One region of the Pseudomonas sp. NPDC077451 genome, then DNA from elsewhere that is predicted to be linked to it. Evidence: riboswitches for the same ligand, from Rfam matches in the RefSeq annotation. Region 1 holds a riboswitch; each other region holds the start of a gene.
What was found. A riboswitch is a leader RNA that binds a small molecule or an ion and turns the genes downstream of it on or off. The one in region 1 is predicted to bind cobalamin.
Positions count from the first base shown of each region.

Region 1 (4,780 bases):
GGCAGATCGGCAACCGGATACCCCTGCGCCTGCAGCGCACGGAGAATGTTCAGCGCAGCGGCCGGGGTATCCAGCCCTACACCGTTGCCGATGCGGCCATCTCGTGTGGGGTAGTTGGCCAGGATAAGGGCGACGCGCTTGTCACTGTTCGACAGTCGCGCCAGCCGGGTCCAGCGCCAGGCCAGCTCTGCCACGTGGTCCATGCCCGGCAGATGCGGCTGGTAGCAGATCACGTCGCTCTGGCTGCGCTCGCTGCGCCACGCCAGGCCCTTGAAGCTGATGGGTCGGGTGATCAGCCGGCCGTCCAGCTCCGGCAACACGACATGCATCGCCAGGTCACGCGAGCCCAGACCCTGGGCATTGGCCTGCCACTGTTCATGATTGTCCAGCGCGCAGATGGCCTGCAGCACCGGCACGTCCAGCCGAAACGGCCGCAGGTTTGGCGCATCCGGGCTGGACTGGGCGAAGCCCGTGGTATTGATGATCACCGCGGCGCCGCTCTGCTCCAGCCAGGTTTCGACCTGCGTCAGACAAGCCGCCTCCTTCAGGCTCGCAACTGCGATGGGCAAGGGGTTAAGCCCTTGGGCCGTCAGCCTCTCGCAGAAGGTATCGATAAAGCCGGTGTTCGCCGCCTGCACCTGGGTGCGATAGAAGATCAGGCCAACCACCGGTGCATCCGCGCGCCAGTCGCGCTGCCAGTCAGCCAGCGTCGCGGATGGATGATGCGGGTGATAGATCGCCACCCGAGCCAGCGCCTCAGGCTCATGCCAGGGGTAGTCACGGCCCAACCAGCGGCTGGCGATGCAGTGATAGAACTGCCGCGCGTTGTCGACACCGCCCTGGCGCAGGAACTGCCACAGCCGGTGGCTATCCTCGGTCGGCACATTGCCGAGCTCGCTCAGTTCGGGATCGGCACAGTCATCGCCCGGGACCATGATGACGGTAGCGCCGCGCTGGCCCAGCTCCACCAGCCGCTCGATCCCGTAGCGCCAGTAACTGACGCCACCGTGCACGGAAATCAGGATGACCTTGGCGTGCTGCAACACCTGCTCGACATAAAAGTCGATCGACGCGTTGTTGCCCAACTGCGCCGGGCTCGCCAGCCGCAGGCTGGGATAGTTCTCGGGCAGCTGGCCAGCGACCTCGGCAAGCAGTGACAGGTGCGAATCCCCCGTGCACAGCACGACGATTTCCCCAGGCGTCTGGCCCAGGTCGGCGATGCTGTCGGCCGGCAATTGCTGGCCGGGCTGGGTGCGCAGCAGATGCACGACCGGTCAGCCCGCCAATGCAGCGTTCAGTTCGGCATCTATCGCCGATGGGTCGAGTGACTGGCCGATGATGATCAGCCGACTGACACGGGCCTCACCGGCCTGCCAGGGACGATCGAAGTGCTTGTCGAACCGTTGCCCGACGCCCTGCAACAGCAGGCGCATGGGCTTGCCCGGAACCGCGGCAAAGCCCTTGATGCGCAGGATTCCGTGCTTGATCACGGCGCTCTTCAATACTTGCATCAGCTTGTCTTCAGGCACCTCCGGCAGCTCGACCGCGAACGAGTCGAAGGCTTCATGATCGTGTTCTTCATGGCCTTCGAGATCGTGATGAGTCTTGCGCCCATCGATGTGCAGTTCGGTTTCGCAATCGAGACCCAGCAGCACGTTCAACGGCAGCTCGCCGCCGTGCGCCTCGATGACCTTGACTCCTTCGGGAAGCTCCTCGGCCACTTCGCCACGAACGGCCGCCAGCGCGTCAGGGCTCAACAGGTCGGCCTTGTTGAGAATGACCAGATCGGCGCTGGCCAGCTGATCGGCGAACAATTCATGCAGGGGCGATTCGTGATCGAGATTGGGATCGAGCTTGCGTTGCGCATCGACCTGATCCGGGAAGGCGGCAAAGGTGCCGGCAGCCACTGCCGGGCTGTCGACCACGGTAATCACCGCATCGACCGTGCAGGCGTTACGGATCTCCGGCCAGTTGAAGGCCTGGACCAGCGGCTTGGGCAGTGCCAGGCCAGAGGTTTCGATGAGGATATGGTCGAGATCGCCACGACGCGCCACCAGCTCGCGCATCACCGGGAAGAATTCTTCCTGAACGGTGCAGCAGAGGCAGCCGTTGGCCAGTTCGAAAACCCGGCCGTTGGCCTCTTCCTCACTGCAACCGATGGAGCACTGCTTGAGGATCTCGCCATCGATGCCAAGCTCGCCGAATTCGTTGACGATCACGGCAATACGTCGCCCTTCGGCATTGGCCAGCATGTGGCGCAGCAAGGTGGTTTTGCCGGCGCCGAGAAAGCCGGTAACGATGGTGACGGGAAGTTTGGAAAGGGTTTTCATCGTAGCCCTGCAAGCATCGGAAAAAAGATGAGCAGGCAGGCGGACACTTACGTGGCGACAAGCGCCAACAAGCACCACCGGAGCACCCCGCCCGGTTGTAAATGTGTGGCGAGGCAGGTCTCCTGGCTCACGACCGGGCGACGCGTGGTGCGTCTGCCAATATCCCTCGCCTTCCCGCGCCATGCGCAGTGGCTGGTGTGCTCGACAAAGCACACCCAAGGGTCAAGTCGCTTACAGTTGCGGGGGCAGCCACGGCTTTCCGTGTTCCCTCTTAGCTCTGGCATCGCCAGAGAACCTCGACGCGTGAAGGCTACGCAGAGGCCGGGGGCGGGTCAATCGCCCGGTTGACGCTCAGCAAGGCGCGTGATGTTCTTGCGGCCCTTTTGCCCATGACCGTGCTCGCTGCGGTCCATCCCATACGAGCGCCATGCCCATCCCGACCGCTACTGACGATTCATCTGTTCCCGAGCCTCGTCCCCTACCGGATGGGGCGCTGCTCGTCGCGGGGCTGGGGTGCCGCAAGGGTTGCAGCAGGGTCGAGCTCGAAGCGCTTCTGCATCGCGCCTTGCGGGATCAAGGATTGACGATAGCCGCGCTCGACTGCCTGGCCAGCAGCGAGATCAAAGCGAACGAACCGGGCCTGCATGCGCTGGCCGCGCACCTGAGGCTGCCCCTTGCCTTGCTGTCTGCCACGCAGCTTGCCCCCTATGATGCGGCGGTCAGCGAGCATTCGCTGCGCAGCAAGGCCCTGACCGGCAGCGCTGGGCTTGCCGAGGCCAGCGCCCTGGCACAGGCCGAAATCATGGGTAATCAGAAAACCCGATTGCTGTGCCGAAAGCTGCGCTCCGCCAATGCGACCTGCGCCTTGGCTATCACCCGTCTTCCTTGATCTGGAGTTTGCATGACCGTCTATTTCATTGGCGCCGGCCCTGGTGACCCGGAACTTATCACCGTCAAAGGGCTGCGTCTGGTGCGCAGCTGCCCGGTCATTCTCTACGCCGGCTCGCTGGTCCCTGCCGCAGTGCTCGAAGGCCATAGTGCCGAGCAGGTGATCAACACCGCCGAGCTGCATCTGGACGAAATCGTTGAGCTGATCCAACAGGCCGATGCCAAGGGCCAGGACGTGGCACGGGTGCACTCGGGCGATCCGTCACTGTACGGCGCCATTGGCGAGCAGATCCGTCATCTGCGCCGGCTCGGCATCGCCTTCCAGATCGTTCCGGGCGTCACCGCGACGGCTGCCTGCGCCGCACTGCTGGACGTCGAGCTGACACTGCCGCAGGTTTCCCAGACAGTGATCATGACCCGCTACGCCACCAAATCAGACATGCCACCCGGTGAGCAGCTGCACGATCTGGCCCGACATGGCGCGACCATGGCGATACACCTTGGCGTGCAGCATCTGTCGCGCATCGTGGCCGAGCTGAAACCGCACTACGGCACTGACTGCCCCATTGCCGTGGTGCACCGCGCCAGCTGGCCCGATCAGGATTGGGTCATGGGCACGCTGGCGGACATCGAGGCGAAGGTCAGCGAGAAAGGCTTTCGCCGTACCGCCTTGATCCTTGTCGGCCGGGTGCTGACGGCCGAGGCGTTTGCCGATTCGGCGCTGTACAACGTCGACACTAGGCACCTTTATCGGGCGCCGAAAGACTGAGTCCTGCGGGCTACTTCCGTGGTTTGACCCGCGCAGTCGGCTCGGCGATCAAGGGGTCGTCGGGCCAGTAATGTTTGGGATATCGGCCTTTCAGGTCCTTCTTCACCTCGATGTAGGTGTTGGCCCAAAAGCTGGCCAGATCCTGGGTCACTTGCACCGGCCGGCGCGCGGGTGACAGCAGATGCAGCTTCACCACTTGCCGCCCGCCAGCGATGCGCGGCGTGTCGGCCAAACCGAACAGTTCCTGCAAGCGCACCGCCAGCACCGGCGGTGATTCGTTGTAGTCGAGCCGCACCCGCGAACCGGATGGCACAGCAATGGCGACCGGTGCCAGTTCGTCGAGTCGCTGTGGCAGCGGCCAGGGCAACAAGGTCGCGAGCATGCTCTGAAGGTCGAGCCCAGCGAAGTGCGCCAGCCGCGAAACCTTGCCCAGATACGGCAGCAACCAGTCTTCGAGCCGCTCCAACAGCGCCGCGTCGCTGACGTCGGGCCATTCACTTGAGTCGCCCGTGCGCAGATCGAGCTGCCTGAGCAGGCCGATTCGCGCCTGCCACTGGCGCAGATCCGGGGTCCAGGGCAGCAGCTCCAGCCCTTTGCGCCGCACCAGCCCGAACAGCGCGCGGCCACGGGCCTCGTCATCCAGCCCCGGCAAGCGTTCGCGACTGAGGATCAGCTCGCCGACCCGCCGCTGCCGCTCGGCGCGCAGCACGCCTTCGCGCTCGTCCCATTCCAGTTCGTCGCGCTGGCTGACCTGCTCGGCCAGCACCTCCTCGAACAGTGCCGGGTCCAGTGC
Region 1 is NZ_JBITVX010000006.1:269,104-273,883, reverse strand. Features, by position in the region: gene cobN (cobaltochelatase subunit CobN) at 1-1,268, opposite strand, end outside; gene cobW (cobalamin biosynthesis protein CobW) at 1,275-2,330, opposite strand; cobalamin riboswitch at 2,426-2,644, opposite strand; gene ACIGHL_RS12595 (cobalamin biosynthesis protein) at 2,758-3,219, shown strand; gene cobM (precorrin-4 C(11)-methyltransferase) at 3,232-3,987, shown strand; gene hrpB (ATP-dependent helicase HrpB) at 3,998-4,780, opposite strand, start outside.

Region 2 (4,780 bases), on a different contig from region 1:
GCTCCACGTACACACCGATCACCTTTTCGATCACGTCGGGCATGACGTCCTGGGCAAAGGACGGACCGAGGATCTGACCCAGGCTCGCGTTACGACCGGAGCTGCCGCCGAGTGAAACCTGATAGAACTCGGCGCCTTTTTTGTCTACGCCAAGAATGCCGATGTGACCCACATGGTGGTGTCCGCATGCGTTCATGCAACCGGAGATGTTCAGGTCGATATCGCCGATGTCAAACAGGTAATCCATGTCATCGAAGCGGCGTTGAATGGCTTCGGCGATCGGGATCGATTTGGCATTCGCCAGGGAGCAGAAGTCGCCACCTGGGCAGCAGATGATGTCAGTCAGCAAGCCGATGTTCGGCGTGGCGACTCCGAGTTCGCGTAACTCGTGCCACAGCTCGAACAGACGTGATTGCTCGACATCGGCCAGGATCATGTTCTGCTCGTGGGAGTTGCGTACTTCGCCAAAGCTGTATCTATCCGCCAGATCGGCAATGGTCTCGAGCTGCTTGTCTGTAACGTCACCTGGCGCTACGCCAGTGCTTTTCAGCGACAACGTGACCGCTGCGTAACCGGGTTTCTTGTGAGCGACAACGTTGCGCTCACGCCAGCGAGCGAAGCCTGGGTGCTCGGCATCAAGCTGGGCGAGCACAGCGATCTGATCTTCAAGAGACTTGTACTCCGGGTCGACGAAGAATTTGCTGACCCGCTCGACTTCGGCTTCGGTCAAAGTATTCGCGCCGTCTTTCAAATACGACCACTCGGCCTCTACACGCTCGGCAAACACTTCAGGCGTTAGGGCCTTGACCAGAATCTTGATGCGCGCCTTGAACTTGTTATCACGACGACCATAGCGGTTATACACACGCAGAATCGCATCGAGATAGGTCAACAGGTGCTGCCATGGCAGGAACTCATTGATAAAGCTGCCCACGATCGGCGTACGGCCAAGACCGCCACCCACGGATACGCGGAAGCCCAGCTCGCCTGCCTCGTTGTTGACCGCTTCGAGCCCGATGTCATGGACCTCAATGGCTGCACGGTCACTTGCAGCGCCGTTTACCGCAATCTTGAACTTGCGTGGCAGGAATGCGAATTCTGGATGGAAAGTCGACCACTGACGAATGATCTCGCACCAGGGGCGGGGGTCGACTAGCTCGTCTTTGGCCACGCCGGCGAACTGGTCGGTGGTGGTATTGCGGATGCAGTTGCCGCTGGTCTGGATGGCGTGCATCTGCACGGTTGCCAGTTCGGCGAGAATGTCAGGGACATCCTCCAGCTCGGGCCAGTTGAGCTGCACGTTGGTACGGGTACTGATGTGGGCATAGCCCTTATCGTACCGACGGGTGATGTCGGCCAGCTTGCGGATCTGAGTAGACGACAACAGCCCATAAGGCACAGCAATGCGCAGCATCGGCGCATAGCGCTGGATGTACAGACCGTTCTGCAGGCGAAGAGGCAACAATTCTGCGTCAGTCAGTTCACCGGCGAGATAGCGGCGAATCTGGTCACGGAACTGACGCACGCGATCCTCGATGATGTGTTGGTCATACTGGTCGTATACGTACATAAATGTCCTGTTTTTTCAGGCTGTCTACAGCTTCTGCGCGCACGGCCGCGCACCCGTTGATGGGAGGCCGGCACGATACCAGCTAGCGTTTATGCGCAAAAGTGATGTTTGGGAATATGTTTAGAACGAAACGCTGCTTTTCAGACATTTCAATCGCCGGCCTTGAGCGCTCCGTTTGCATGGTCTTAACTGCAATCAATGCGATCCTCAACAACAAGGTACGCCCCTGTGTCAGAGCATTTGAAACGCCATGATAATGACAGCTGCGCAGATGCCGCCGCGATCTTCTTTCTGATCCTGCTCGCGGTGGCGACAGCAGTGTTCTGGGTTAGCCACCAATAGCCTGGCGGCCTCTACATAACCGGGTCAAACGCCGACTAGATAGAGCACCAGCTTGACGACCCCCAGAATCACCAGGACGAACGCTACGGTGAAGCCGACCCCGAGCAGAATGAAATGGCTGGGTTTACCGTGGCTGAAGTCCCGCACCCGATTCTTCCCGCTCTGCACGCCCAAAGCGCCGGCCAGCATACTTTGAAGCATCTGCCGTAGCGTGAGCGATTTGGGTTGCCTATCGTCGTCCATAAGTGTCTCCGTGAGGCTGACTGCCTTGAAGTCTAGTCAGCAATCCTGATTCTGGAGAGATCAATGTGATGTCCAGCGACGTCAACGGGTCGTCACGCTTGTTGTTGCTTGAGCTTGCCTAGGTCGGCGCCTAAGGTTCGCGCCTCGGCCGCCCAGCGGTTGAACAATTGAAGTGCGTGGTGCCCGGATCATGGTCCGGGTTAAATGGGAAATCAATGCAAGCTGATGCTGCCCCCGCAACGGTAGAGTCGATTCGACCGAACCCGATACCAGCCCGTACTTCCCAGGAACTGTCGCGGTGGGCGACGTCCTCAGTTTTGTCGCTGTGCCGGTTTGGCTAGGCGCCTTATCTGTTGCCCACTGCACCCGGATGAAATGGGCATGTCTTTCGCCTTTCGCTGCGTGGCACTAGCGCTTCTGTTACTGACGCAAGTGGCGCCGGTCAGTGCCAGTCAGATCAACGCGATCATTTCCCAATACAGCGCTGCCGAGTTCGCTTCAGCTGCCGCTTTGCTAAAGCAACGATTCCCTGAGCGTACCGTTAGCGCCCGGACTCCGGAGCAACTGGCAGAGCTGGACGACGCCGCGATCGTCCAATGGTTGCCAGTGGAAGGCGCTTGCTCGTGGTGGGCGTATTCGGGACGGAAGTCGACCATTTGCAACCGTTGATCGAGCGATACAGCACGGGCGAGCGCTTCATCATGCACAGCGACCAGGCGTTGGTGGCGATGAGCCGCACCAATGACCGCATGGTATTTGCAACCATCCGATCCGTACGCCGGAGGCGTTACCGACCGGGCGCAATTTCCATGCGCTCGACAGTAGCCTGATCCCGAGTCGCATCCGCTGGAGTATCGGTAGCGAGCTGGCCAACTGTGCGCGACAGCGGCCAATGGAGCAGGGCGGACGCGAGGCCGTCATTCTCTGGGCATCCGATACCGTCCGTGATGAACGCGCCATGATCGCCTTCGGACTGGCCCTGCTTGGCGTAGAGCCTGTGTGGAACAGCCGGGGCATCGTCGAAGGCATCAAGCGATACCTGCTTTAAACCGGGCGCGAGCGACGCGAGCTGATGTTCACCACCTCCGGTTTGTTTCGCGATCTCTATGCTGATCAGCTTGCAGTGCTCGAATGCGTACACGCGCTTGGAGTCGATGCCTTTCTCGAGAAGGGCGCCAACGTCCATGTCAAAAGCAACATGCTCGCAATCATGCTGGTGGCGATTCAGAAGGGCTTTTGGAAGGCCGGCGAGGCGACCCATCACGCGCTGGCCGAGCAGTTCGCAGCCCTGGTTGCTGAGCACGGCTTGCCGGGAAGTGGGCATACCCGGCCGGTTCGAGTGGCTGTTGCCGAAGCTATCTGACCCATTGCGCGACGCACTGCAGGCTCGGCTCGATTCGGCACTGCGCGCGGTGCCGCAAACGAACGCACCGAGCAGTATCAGCGAGATTCAGCCGGAGGCGACGGACACGCCACCAGCCGCGCCAGATCAAGCTGAAACCCAAGGTGATCAAAGCGCCAGCCGATACCTTTAGCTGGCTGCGCTGATCGTTCTGCTGCTATTGGGGCTTGGCATCTGGCGTGGTCGTGGGCCTCGGCCGAGGGGAGTTGCGTAGCGTGTTCGACAATCAATTGTTCAGTTGGCTGCTGCGGAGATCGTTGCAGACTCTTCATCTGCAGGCCTGCTATCGGTCATCCTTTGAACCAATCCCACAGCCCCAGCGAATAGTTCGGCAGCAGATTGATTCCGAGTGCCGACTTGACCAGATAGAGCGCGACCAGGCCGATCAGTACCGAGAAGAACAGAAACGCCGTGATCGCTCCGGCTTTGGCCGCTAGCGACAGGCTCCGTTGGGCTCGGCTCAGGCTGCGCTTGTTTCGCCCGCCAACCAACACGAAATAGTACTGGTTGCTCCACAGGCTAAAAGTACTGCGCAGATCAAGCTTGTGCCTGGCCCACGAGCGGGTGGCGAAGGCATTGCGTAAAGCATCCAGTTGCTGCGGTGTGAACGTCTCGCGCAGCTCTTCAGGAAGCCGTTGCTTGAGTCCGACCACGAACGGGTCCTGGTCGAGCGTGACGGTTTCCTGGGTGCTGGCGTAGCATTCAGATGCTTCATCGGGTTTTGATTCTGGAGCGAGCATAGCGTCAGGTTGCCGTCGGGAAGCGAGAGGGACGATGGCTTATGCAACTACCCGGCCGAAACGCTCTGTTGCGCTGTTATTTGCTGCAACTGCTCGACCAGCTGGTCGAAATCGGGGCGGTGGCTGGGGTTTTCCTGCATGCATTGACCCTGCAGGGTGGCGAGGGTCGTCAAGCGCTCGTCCTGACCGTATGCATCGCAGCGGTCCAGTAATTCCTCGAGCAAACAGCCGAACGCACGCGCTTCAATACGCCTTAGCGCCTGACCCGCAGTGGTTTCCGGATCGAAGAACGAGGCGGCGCCGAAATCGCTGAGCAGCGCTTGGCCGCGCGAATCGACCAGCAGGTTATGTGCGTAGAGGTCGCCATGCAGGATGCCGCGCGTGTGGAGGTGGCTGGTTGCAGAAGCTGCACCTGTCGCGATCCGCAGCAGCTGTTCGGCGGAGAACCGCTGCCCGGGTGCGTAGCAGTCACGGGTGCAACTG
Region 2 is NZ_JBITVX010000003.1:85,494-90,273, forward strand. Features, by position in the region: gene ACIGHL_RS06980 (nitrite/sulfite reductase) at 1-1,570, opposite strand, end outside; gene ACIGHL_RS06985 (DUF2970 domain-containing protein) at 1,937-2,155, opposite strand; cobalamin riboswitch at 2,315-2,447, shown strand; gene ACIGHL_RS06990 (hypothetical protein) at 2,537-2,824, shown strand; gene ACIGHL_RS06995 (cobaltochelatase subunit CobN) at 2,925-3,203, shown strand; gene ACIGHL_RS07000 (3-phosphoshikimate 1-carboxyvinyltransferase) at 3,848-4,297, opposite strand; gene ACIGHL_RS07005 (leucine-rich repeat-containing protein kinase family protein) at 4,345-4,780, opposite strand, start outside.
Region 2: another riboswitch for cobalamin. It lies ahead of ACIGHL_RS06990 (hypothetical protein); the one in region 1 lies ahead of cobW (cobalamin biosynthesis protein CobW).

Region 3 (4,780 bases), on a different contig from region 1:
CCTTGATGATCTTCCTTGCCGGGAAAGTACAGATTCTGCAACTGCTGCTGTTGGCGCTTCCGGCGTTCCTGGCGGTGATGCTGCTGGCGGCGATGCTCTCGCTGGGCATGAACGGTCAGGTGGTGGTGGAAAGCCATCGCACCGATGTCCGCCGGGTTGATATTGCCATCGCACTGATTTTCCTTGGCACCATTTTGTGCACCATCGCTGGTAACTTCTTCTTCCAGATACCGCCCGTGCTGACCTTCCTGACCGGCTTGTCGATTATGTTTCTGGTGGCGCGCTTCTTCAGCGATGACATTGAAACCGATCCGATTCTGGAATACGTGCGCCAAGTCGAATTCGAGACCCTGCTGTTCTTCCTCGGCATCCTGCTGTTGGTCGGCATGCTCAAGGAAATCAATGTGCTCGATGGGTTGGTGCAAATCTACGATCAGGTGCCTGCAGTGGTGGCCAACTACCTGATGGGCATCTTGTCTGCTGCGATCGACAACGTACCCCTGACCGCTGCACTGCTGAAGTCCGGGCTCGAGATGGGGATTGCCGAGTGGATGGTACTGACCTATGCAGTCGGCGTGGGCGGTTCGCTGCTGGTCATCGGGTCCGCGGCGGGCATTGTGGCCATGAGTAAGGTGCCGGGGCTGACCTTCGGTAGCTATCTCAAGTACAGCCTGTATCTGTTCATCGCATTCAATCTTGGCTTCGCTGGCGTCTATCTGACCGGCCTGGTAGTGGCGGGCTCGCTGGGCTGAGTCGCGCTTGGGCGCGGTCGCTCATAGCCGTTGGGTGAGCTGCCGCGCTTACCAGTGCAGGTTGAAGTGCGAGCCGAGCACGAATTGATCATCGAGCAGGTCCCAGCGTTCGACGCAGACCTTCTTGTCGGCGCCAGGGTGCAGCTTCATGCGATTGAACGAGTTCGGCGATGTACCACGGACTCGTGATGACAGGGTGGTTCCGGCCTGAACCATCCAGATCTCCCGTGACAACGCGGTGTACTGCTTGGACAACGGCAATACATAGGGCAGGTGAATGTGCCCGCCCATAACCAGGTCCAATCCTTCATCGGCCCAGCGGTGCAGCGCAGCATCGGCGTTGTGCTGCAGATTGCTCAGATCGCTCAGCACCATCGCGCCGAAAGGCTGGTGCGCCACGACAATACGCACTTTGTTCGGATCGCTCTGCTTGAGCCGCCGCGTCACGGCCTGCACTTGCTCGTCCGTCACCAGCCCATCCTTGTGCCGTCGCGGGTGGGTAGTGTTGAGACCCATCACCAACACCTCGTCATTCTCGAAGGTTGGCTCCAAATCCTCACCGAAGTGGCGACGGTAGTTGCGGTAAGGCATGAGGAAGCGAGCAAAGACGTTGTACAGCGGGATGTCATGGTTACCCGGAATCACCAGTGTTTCCGGGATGCCGTGACCATGCAAGCGCTGGACGAAGGCCTGGGCGTCGGCGAACTGTCCGGCCTTGGCGCGCTGCGTGATGTCGCCGGAAAAGATCAGCAGATCCGCGCCATGCTCGCGCACGTGGTCTTCCATGGCTTGCACGACGGCGGCCTCTTCGGTGCCGAAGTGGGTGTCGGAAATCTGCACGATGCTGGTCATGGGTGGGCGTCTTCTCGTCTGGTGTGCGTGACGGGTGGCATTGTTGCATTCGAAGCCATTCGGCGCCCGGCGTTCCGGTAAATCGCAGGCAGCGGTATCGAAACGTGTTGCGGCGTTGGCCCTGATCGCTTTCGGTTGCGCTGTGCAGGGCCTTGGACTAACCTCCGCGCTGCTTCAGGTGCCCCCTGGCTAAAAGCCAATGGGTGAAACAGGGAAGCCGGTTCATTCGATGAAGATTCCGGCGCTGCCCCCGCAACGGTAGGCGAGACAGGACACCGCTCACAGCCACTGTGCCACAGGCATGGGAAGGCCGCGGTTCCGGGATGCAAGGCATCCGCTCGCAAGCCCGGAGACCGGCCTGTCGCATTCCACGGCAGGGCGGCGGGCGCTGATCGGGGTGCGGCTGCTTGCACCTGCGCTCCTTTCGCATTCTCCGTCTGCCCTTATCGACTGATGTCGTGCGGCGGGCACGACGGAGACCTGGACTTGATCTGCAAGACCCTCAACACCTCAGCGGCGTGCCTGCTGCTTGGCTATGTTTCGCTTTCCCATGCTCAGCCGGTCCAACCGCTGAACCTCAACGACCAGGTGGTTACAGCCACGCGCACCGAGCAGGCGCTCAGCCGTATTGCTTCCACCAGCGTCATTACTCGCGAACAGATTGTACGCAGCCAGGCGCAGAGCGTTTCCGAGCTGCTGCGCGGCCTCGCGGGCGTCAATGTGGCCGCCAACGGCGGCCGTGGCAAGACTTCGGCCGTCTATGTACGTGGCACCAGCAGCCAGCATCTGCTGGTTTTGGTCGATGGGGTGAAAATCGGTTCGGCCACATCAGGCGGTGCATCGCTGGAGAACATTCCGGTCGAGCAAATCGAGCGTATTGAACTGGTCCGCGGCCCTCGTTCCAGCCTGTACGGTTCGGAAGCGGTAGGCGGCGTCATGCAGATCTTCACGCGGCGTGGAGAGGGCGAAGGGTTCAAGCCCTATTTTTCCGCTGGCGCGGGCAGCCGCTCCAGCTTCGACGGTACCGCTGGCATATCCGGTAGCCAGGGTGCCGGATGGTTCAATCTCGGCGTGGCGAGCGCGTCAACCGACGGTATCAATTCAAGGGCCTATCGGCCGTCAGCACCACGCTCCTACGAACCCGATGCGGACGGCTATCGCGAGCTGTCCGGTGCCTTGCGAGGTGGATATCGCTTCGACAATGGATTGGAGCTGGACGGCAGTTGGCTGCACGTCGACACCCACAGTGACTACGACTCTCGGTCTACCTCAGGTGCGACAGGTCGCTTCGCCTATAGCGACGGAAGCCAGCAAGTCATCGGTGGCCGGGCACGATTCAAGCCGCTCGAACCGTGGTTGGTGACGCTGCAGGCCGGTCACAGCGAAGACAACACTGACAACTTCCGCGACGGTCGTTTCTATTCTCGCTTTGACACCAAGCGTGATTCTTTCAATTGGCAGAACGACTTCAGTGTGGCCGACGACCAGTTGCTCACCCTGGGTTTTGATTACCAGCAAGACCGCATCGACGTCACGGACGACTATGCAGTGGACGCCCGCGATAACAAGGGCGCCTACCTGCAGTATCAGGGCCGCTTCGGCCGCCACGGCTTGTTGGCTGGCCTGCGTCGCGATGACAACGAGCAGTTCGGGAACCATGACACCGGCAATCTCGGCTGGAGCTATGACCTGCGCGACAACCTGATGCTGAGCGCGTCATACGGCACGGCTTTCAAGGCGCCCACTTTCAATGATCTCTATGCACCAGACACCGGCTTCACGGCTGGCAATCCTGACCTGCTGCCGGAAGAGTCGCAAAGCTATGAGCTGGGCCTGAAGGGTGAACAGCAATGGGGCGAGTGGAGCCTCAACGCGTTCGAAAACCAGATTGAGGATCTGATTGTCTGGACGGGAAGCAGTCCCATGCAGCCCCAGAACGTCGACGTGGCGCGTATTCGCGGGATCGAAGGCGTTGTCGGCACCGAGCTGCTGGGCTGGGATGTCGTCAGCTCGGTGACCTTCCTCGACCCGCAGGATCGCAGCAAGGCCAATCACGGGCATTTGCTGCCGCGTCGCGCCAAACGGACGCTGAATGTCGACCTGGACCGTGCCATTGGGCGCTTTGCTGTCGGCACGACGCTGTACGCCGCAAGCGAGCGTTTCGACAAATCCAGCAACACCGAAGCCGAGCGCTTGCCCGGCTATGCCCTGGTCGATCTGCGTGGCGAATACCGTCTCGATGATGCCTGGCGACTGCAGGCAAAACTGAGCAACCTGTTCGACCGCGATTACGAAACCGCCCAGACCTACGAACAGCCCGGCCGCGCGATCCATTTCACGGTTCGCTACCAGGCACTTTAATCGCGCTTCGGCGCTTCGCCCCAAGGAGAACACCGATGATCAAATTGTCCCCTGGAGCCCAACTGGCTGTCGGTATTGCGTTGGTCGCACTGATGGCCATGACCCGTGGCCAGCACTTCGCTTCGGTCAACCTGCCAAGCGCCTCTTGGGCGGTGTTCTTCCTCGCGGGCGTGCTGTTGTCGCCGCGCTGGGTGTTTCCGGCTTTGTTCGTCGAGGCGTCGCTGCTGGATTTCGCCGCCATCGAATGGCAGGGCGTGAGCAGCTACTGCATGTCACCGGCGTACTGGATGCTGGTGCCTGCCTACGGCTCGCTGTGGTTCGGCGGACGGATGTATGCGCGGTTGCACCGTGACCACCTGAGTAGCCTGGCATTGCTGGCGGGCGTCGTGGTGCTCAGTGCCTTCGTGTGCTACCTGTTTTCGGGCGGCGGTTTTCTGTTTTTCTCCGGCCGCTATCCAGACCCGAGCCTGGCGCAGCTGGCCGAGCGCATTGGCGTCTACTACCCGCGCTACCTGGGTAACTTGGCGTTGTATGTGGGGACCGCAGCGGTCCTGTTCGCCGGCCTGCGTGCTTGGAGCGCACAGCGTGAAGGCGCTCGCGCATGAATGAGTTCAGCGCACGCGATGATCGCCATAAGGCACGGATGCAACGCAAGAAGGCAGTCGTCGACGAGAAGATCGCCGAAGCGCAGGACGAGTACGGCCTGCTGCTGGTGCACACCGGTAACGGCAAGGGCAAGAGCAGCTCGGCGTTCGGCATGGTCGCCCGCGCACTCGGCCATGGCATCAAGGTGGGCGTGGTTCAGTTCATCAAGG
Region 3 is NZ_JBITVX010000001.1:450,180-454,959, forward strand. Features, by position in the region: gene nhaD (sodium:proton antiporter NhaD) at 1-752, shown strand, start outside; gene ACIGHL_RS02115 (metallophosphoesterase family protein) at 801-1,604, opposite strand; cobalamin riboswitch at 1,764-1,980, shown strand; gene btuB (TonB-dependent vitamin B12 receptor) at 2,058-3,965, shown strand; gene ACIGHL_RS02125 (hypothetical protein) at 4,001-4,570, shown strand; gene cobO (cob(I)yrinic acid a,c-diamide adenosyltransferase) at 4,567-4,780, shown strand, end outside.
Region 3: another riboswitch for cobalamin. It lies ahead of btuB (TonB-dependent vitamin B12 receptor); the one in region 1 lies ahead of cobW (cobalamin biosynthesis protein CobW).

Region 4 (4,780 bases), on a different contig from region 1:
CGATAACCAAGGCTGAGCGTGACGCGATCGGTCAGTGGCTGGCTGAGTTGTGTATACCAGTCCCGCTGCGTTTGTTCAGCGAGACTGCTGAGCGAAGGATAGAGCCTATACGCCGCCTGGTAATCAGCTCTCAGGTGGTCAAACCCCAACAACCATTCACTGCGGCCGGCCGCGCTGTCCCAGTTGGCGGTGATGCGGGGGCTGATGGTTTCCACCCTGGTGCCTTCGGTGAACGGGCTGCCGGAAATCAGTCCATTCCCGTCGCTGTCTCTGATGGTGTAATCCAGGTTGCCTGTCCAGTGGCGGCCAAACGCCTGTTCGCCAGCAACGCGATGCACGTCGGTTTTGCTGTTGTTCCACTCGTTCGAGGTGCTGGCCTTGCGATCAGCACGGCGCTGCACGATGGTGAGGCTGCGCGGGTATAGAAGCTCGTCGTCTACATTCTGATACTCGTACAGCAACCAGCCGTTGGCATGTTCATACCGGAGACGGCCGAACACATCGCGGTAGCTGGCGTTGTTGTGGTCACGATAGTTGTCAGCGTTCCTTGTCTCGCCGCTAGCAAAGGCTGAAAAACCGCCTCCGAGCTCTTGCGACACATGTCCCCGGTAGGCCTCCAGATCGTGACTGCCCTGGGTCGTTTCGACATAGGCTTCGTTGCCAGTCGGGCGACGAGTGATGATATTGATCACCCCTCCTACCGCTTGGTCGCCATATAGGACGGTTCCAGCACCGCGCAAGATCTCGATTCGCTCGATGTTAGCGAGCGGCACGCTGTTCAGATCCGGACCGCTCAAGCTGGGATTGTTCAGCCTTCTGCCATCGACCATAACCAGCACGTTGTTGACTGCGTTATCACCGAAACCACGCAGGCTGATGGAGGCATGATTGCCGTCGCCCAGCGTGTCGCGGATCTGAATACCAGCTTTCCCGTTCAGCACCTCTATCAGGCTACTGGCTGCACTCCGCTCGATTTCATCCCTATCTATCACGCGGGTGCTGGCAGGGGCGGGCCGTTCCAGAGCGGTCGCTCGGGTGATGACCATTGGTGGAGCCTGATAAGGTTCCAGGGCGGCAGCAGCGCCCGGTATCAGGGCCAGCGCAAGCATGGTACGAGACGGCTTCAAGTCGAACATCCTCAAAAGTTCAGCGCTTTTGAGAAGGGCAGGAACAAGCGCAAGGGCACGCAGCCGCGCTTGACGGTGCTGCCCTCCGCAACACCAGTCGAATCCGCCAGGCCGGTCTCCGGGCTTTCGACGCGCACCGCGCTCGCCTTCCCGTGCTGGGCACAGTGGCGGTTGAGCGGGCGGTGATCCTTGGATCACGGTCGATTACCGTTGCGGGGGCAGCGCCGGCCTTGCTCTTCGAGCGCACCGGCTTCCCGTTTAATGCGGACCTGGCGGTCGTGCACACCTGGGCGGATAGGAAATCGCGCGAACCTTACGGCCTGGGCTGGGGAAAGACAAGCGAATGAGCGACGCGCCTCAGTGCAAGGCCGCGGTAAACAGAGCTGATCGGTTGGGGGCTTAGGACGCTCTCGGCCCGGGAGGGATTGATCCGCCCGGCCCAGCTTCGGCAGCGTCGTGTGGATGATGTTTCATCCATCCCCGGACCCAGCGAAGATCGAGGTATGGAAATTCGACTCCCATATACCCAGACCGCCTCGCTGTTGCCCATGGCGGCGCTGGATCCTACGGCTGAGTGTGCAGCCTTGCCAGTCGCGCTTTGACTGCCGCCTCGATACCGGCGGCGTCCAGTCCGCACTCCCTGATCATCTCGCTGGGTTTGGCATGTTCGACGTAGTAGTCAGGCAGGCCCAGTTGAAGGAGCGGTGTGCTCAGGTTTTGCGCGGCGAGGAACTCTCCGACCGCACTGCCGGCACCGCCCATGATGCTGTTCTCCTCGATGGTCACCAACAGCGCGTGGCTGTCGGCTATCTGGCGCACCAATGCCTCATCCAGGGGTTTGACGAAACGCATGTCTACGACTGTTGCGTTCAGGGTTTCGGCAACCTGCATGGCGTCCGGTAGTTGCACGCCAAACACCAGCAGCGCGACCTGCGTACCCTCGCGACGCACCACGCCCTTGCCGATTTCAAGCGGTTCGAGGCCCGGTTCGATCATTGCGTTCGGGCCGGTGCCGCGTGGATAACGCACCGCGGCGGGACCTTGGAAGTGGTAGCCAGTGGTGAGCATCCGGCGCATCTCGTTCTCGTCGCTCGGTGTCATTACCAGCATGCCGGGGATGCAGCGCAAATAGGCCAGGTCGAAACTGCCCGCATGGGTCGGGCCGTCTTCGCCGACCAGCCCGGCGCGGTCGATCGCGAAGAGCACATCGAGGTTCTGCACCGCGACGTCATGGATCAGTTGATCGTAGGCGCGTTGCAGGAAGGTCGAATAGATCGCCACGACCGGCTTGGCACCTTCGCAGGCCATGCCTGCAGCCAGCGTAACCGCATGCTGCTCGGCAATCGCGACGTCGAAATAGCGGTCCGGATAACGCTCGCTGAAATCGATCAGATCCGAGCCTTCCTTCATCGCCGGGGTGATACCCATCAGGCGTGGGTCTACCGCAGCCATATCGCACAGCCATTGGCCGAACACGTTGGAATACTTCGGGCCGCTGGGTTTCTTCGGCTTGACCGGGCCGCCGATGGGGTCAAGCTTGCTGATCGCGTGCCAGGTGATCGGGTCGACTTCCGCCGGAGCGAAGCCTTTGCCCTTTTTGGTGACCACATGCAGAAACTGTGGGCCGGAGAGGTCGCGCATGTTGCGCAGGGTGCCGATCAGCGTCGGCAGATCATGGCCGTCGATCGGGCCGATGTAGTTCCAGCCGAGTTCTTCGAACAGCGTGCCTGGGACCAGCATGCCCTTGGCGTACTCCTCGGTGCGGCGGGCGATTTCCCAGGCACCGGGCAGGCGCGAGAGGACCTTTTTGCTGCCTTCGCGCATGCTCGAATAGGTGCGGCTGGAAAGGATCTTGGCCAGGTAGTTGGACAGTCCGCCGACATTGCGCGAGATCGACATGTCATTGTCGTTGAGCACTACGAGCATGTCCGCACCGACTTCCGGCGCATGGTTCAGTGCTTCGAAGGCCATGCCTGCCGTGAGCGCGCCGTCGCCGATGACCGCGATGGACTTGCGCTTCTTGCCCTGCATGCGGGCGGCGATGGCCATGCCCAGTGCGGCGCTGATCGAGGTGCTGGAGTGGCCGACGCCAAAGGTGTCGTACTCGCTCTCGCTACGGCGTGGGAAGGCGGCGAGGCCGTCCTTCTGGCGCAGGCTGTCCATGCGCTCGCGGCGCCCGGTGAGAATTTTGTGCGGATAGGCCTGATGACCGACATCCCAGACCAGGCGGTCTTTCGGAGTGTCATAGACGTAATGCAGGGCGATGGTCAGCTCGATCACGCCAAGGCCAGCACCGAAGTGCCCGCCGGTCCGGCCTACGCTGTAGAGGAGGTCCTGACGCAGTTCGTTGGCGAGTTCTTCGAGTTCCGCTTCGCCTAGCCGGCGCAGCTGCTCGGGCGTGGCCGCGCGATCTAGAACGGGCGTCGCAGGGCGGACCCGAGGAATCTCATGAAACGTCTTGGGCATCGGGCGAATCATTTTGGCTGAAAAAAGAGCCGCAGTTTACCCGATGGTTACAACGATAAGAACGTCTCAAGCATCAACGGTCGCCGTTATGCCGAACAGACGCAGCGCCGAGCAGTGGCGGTTCGCCGGTCAACTGCGGCGTTCCACGATGAAGCAGGCCAACTGGCGCAGCGGCTCGGCGCTGGGCCCGAACGGGGCGACGGCCTCGAGCGCCAGGTCACGCAGCTCCAGCGCATAGGTCTTGGCGCTGTCCATGCCGAGCAGCGACGGGTAGGTGGGCTTGTCACGTGCGATATCGGCACCCTGGTGTTTGCCCAGCGTAGCGGTGTCGCTTTCCACATCGAGGATGTCGTCTTGTACCTGGAACGCCAGGCCCACCGCTTGAGCGTACTGCTGCAATGCCGCCAGTTTCTGCTCATCGGCACGGCCACTGGCGAGGGCGCCGAGACGTACGCTGACTTCGATCAGCGCGCCGGTCTTGTGCCGGTGCATCAACTCCAGAGCGTTGCGGTCGAGCTTCAGTCCCACCGATCCCAGATCGATTGCCTGGCCGCCGACCATGCCGGCCGGGCCCGCGGCACGTGCGAGGCTGGCTAGCATGTCCAGGCGCAGGGATGGGTCGGTTGGGTTGAGCGGGTCGCGCGCAAGAGCTTCAAACGCGAAGCTCTGCAGGCCATCGCCGGCGAGAATCGCGCAGGCTTCGTCGAAGGCCTTGTGGGTGGTGGGTTGGCCGCGGCGCAGGTCATCGTCGTCCATGGCTGGCAGATCATCGTGCACCAGCGAATAGGCATGAATCAGCTCGACGGCACAGGCTGCGCCATCGGCCAGGGCAACGTCACCTTCGAGCGCTTCGCAGGCGGCGTAGACCAGCAGGGGACGGACGCGCTTGCCTCCGTTCATCACGCTGTAGCGCATGGCCTGGTAAAGACGGTCGAGTTGCGGGCGCGGTGGTGAGAAGAGTGTGCCGAGGCAGTTGTCGACGCGTTGCTGGCAGCGTTTCTGGTAGTCGCCGATCATGCTTCGGAATCCGCCTCGAATGGCGCTTCCTGCAACTTGCCGTCACGCTCCAGAAGGATCTGCACTTTCTGTTCGGCCTGGCTGAGCGCTGCCTGGCAGTCACGGGTCAGACCGATGCCCTGCTCAAAGCAGGTCAGCGAGTCTTCCAGCGACAGCTCGCCGCTTTCCAG
Region 4 is NZ_JBITVX010000005.1:301,374-306,153, reverse strand. Features, by position in the region: gene ACIGHL_RS11290 (TonB-dependent receptor) at 1-1,136, opposite strand, end outside; gene ACIGHL_RS11285 (hypothetical protein) at 1,139-1,264, opposite strand; cobalamin riboswitch at 1,220-1,432, opposite strand; gene dxs (1-deoxy-D-xylulose-5-phosphate synthase) at 1,692-3,593, opposite strand; gene ACIGHL_RS11275 (polyprenyl synthetase family protein) at 3,723-4,610, opposite strand; gene ACIGHL_RS11270 (exodeoxyribonuclease VII small subunit) at 4,607-4,780, opposite strand, start outside.
Region 4: another riboswitch for cobalamin. It lies ahead of ACIGHL_RS11290 (TonB-dependent receptor); the one in region 1 lies ahead of cobW (cobalamin biosynthesis protein CobW).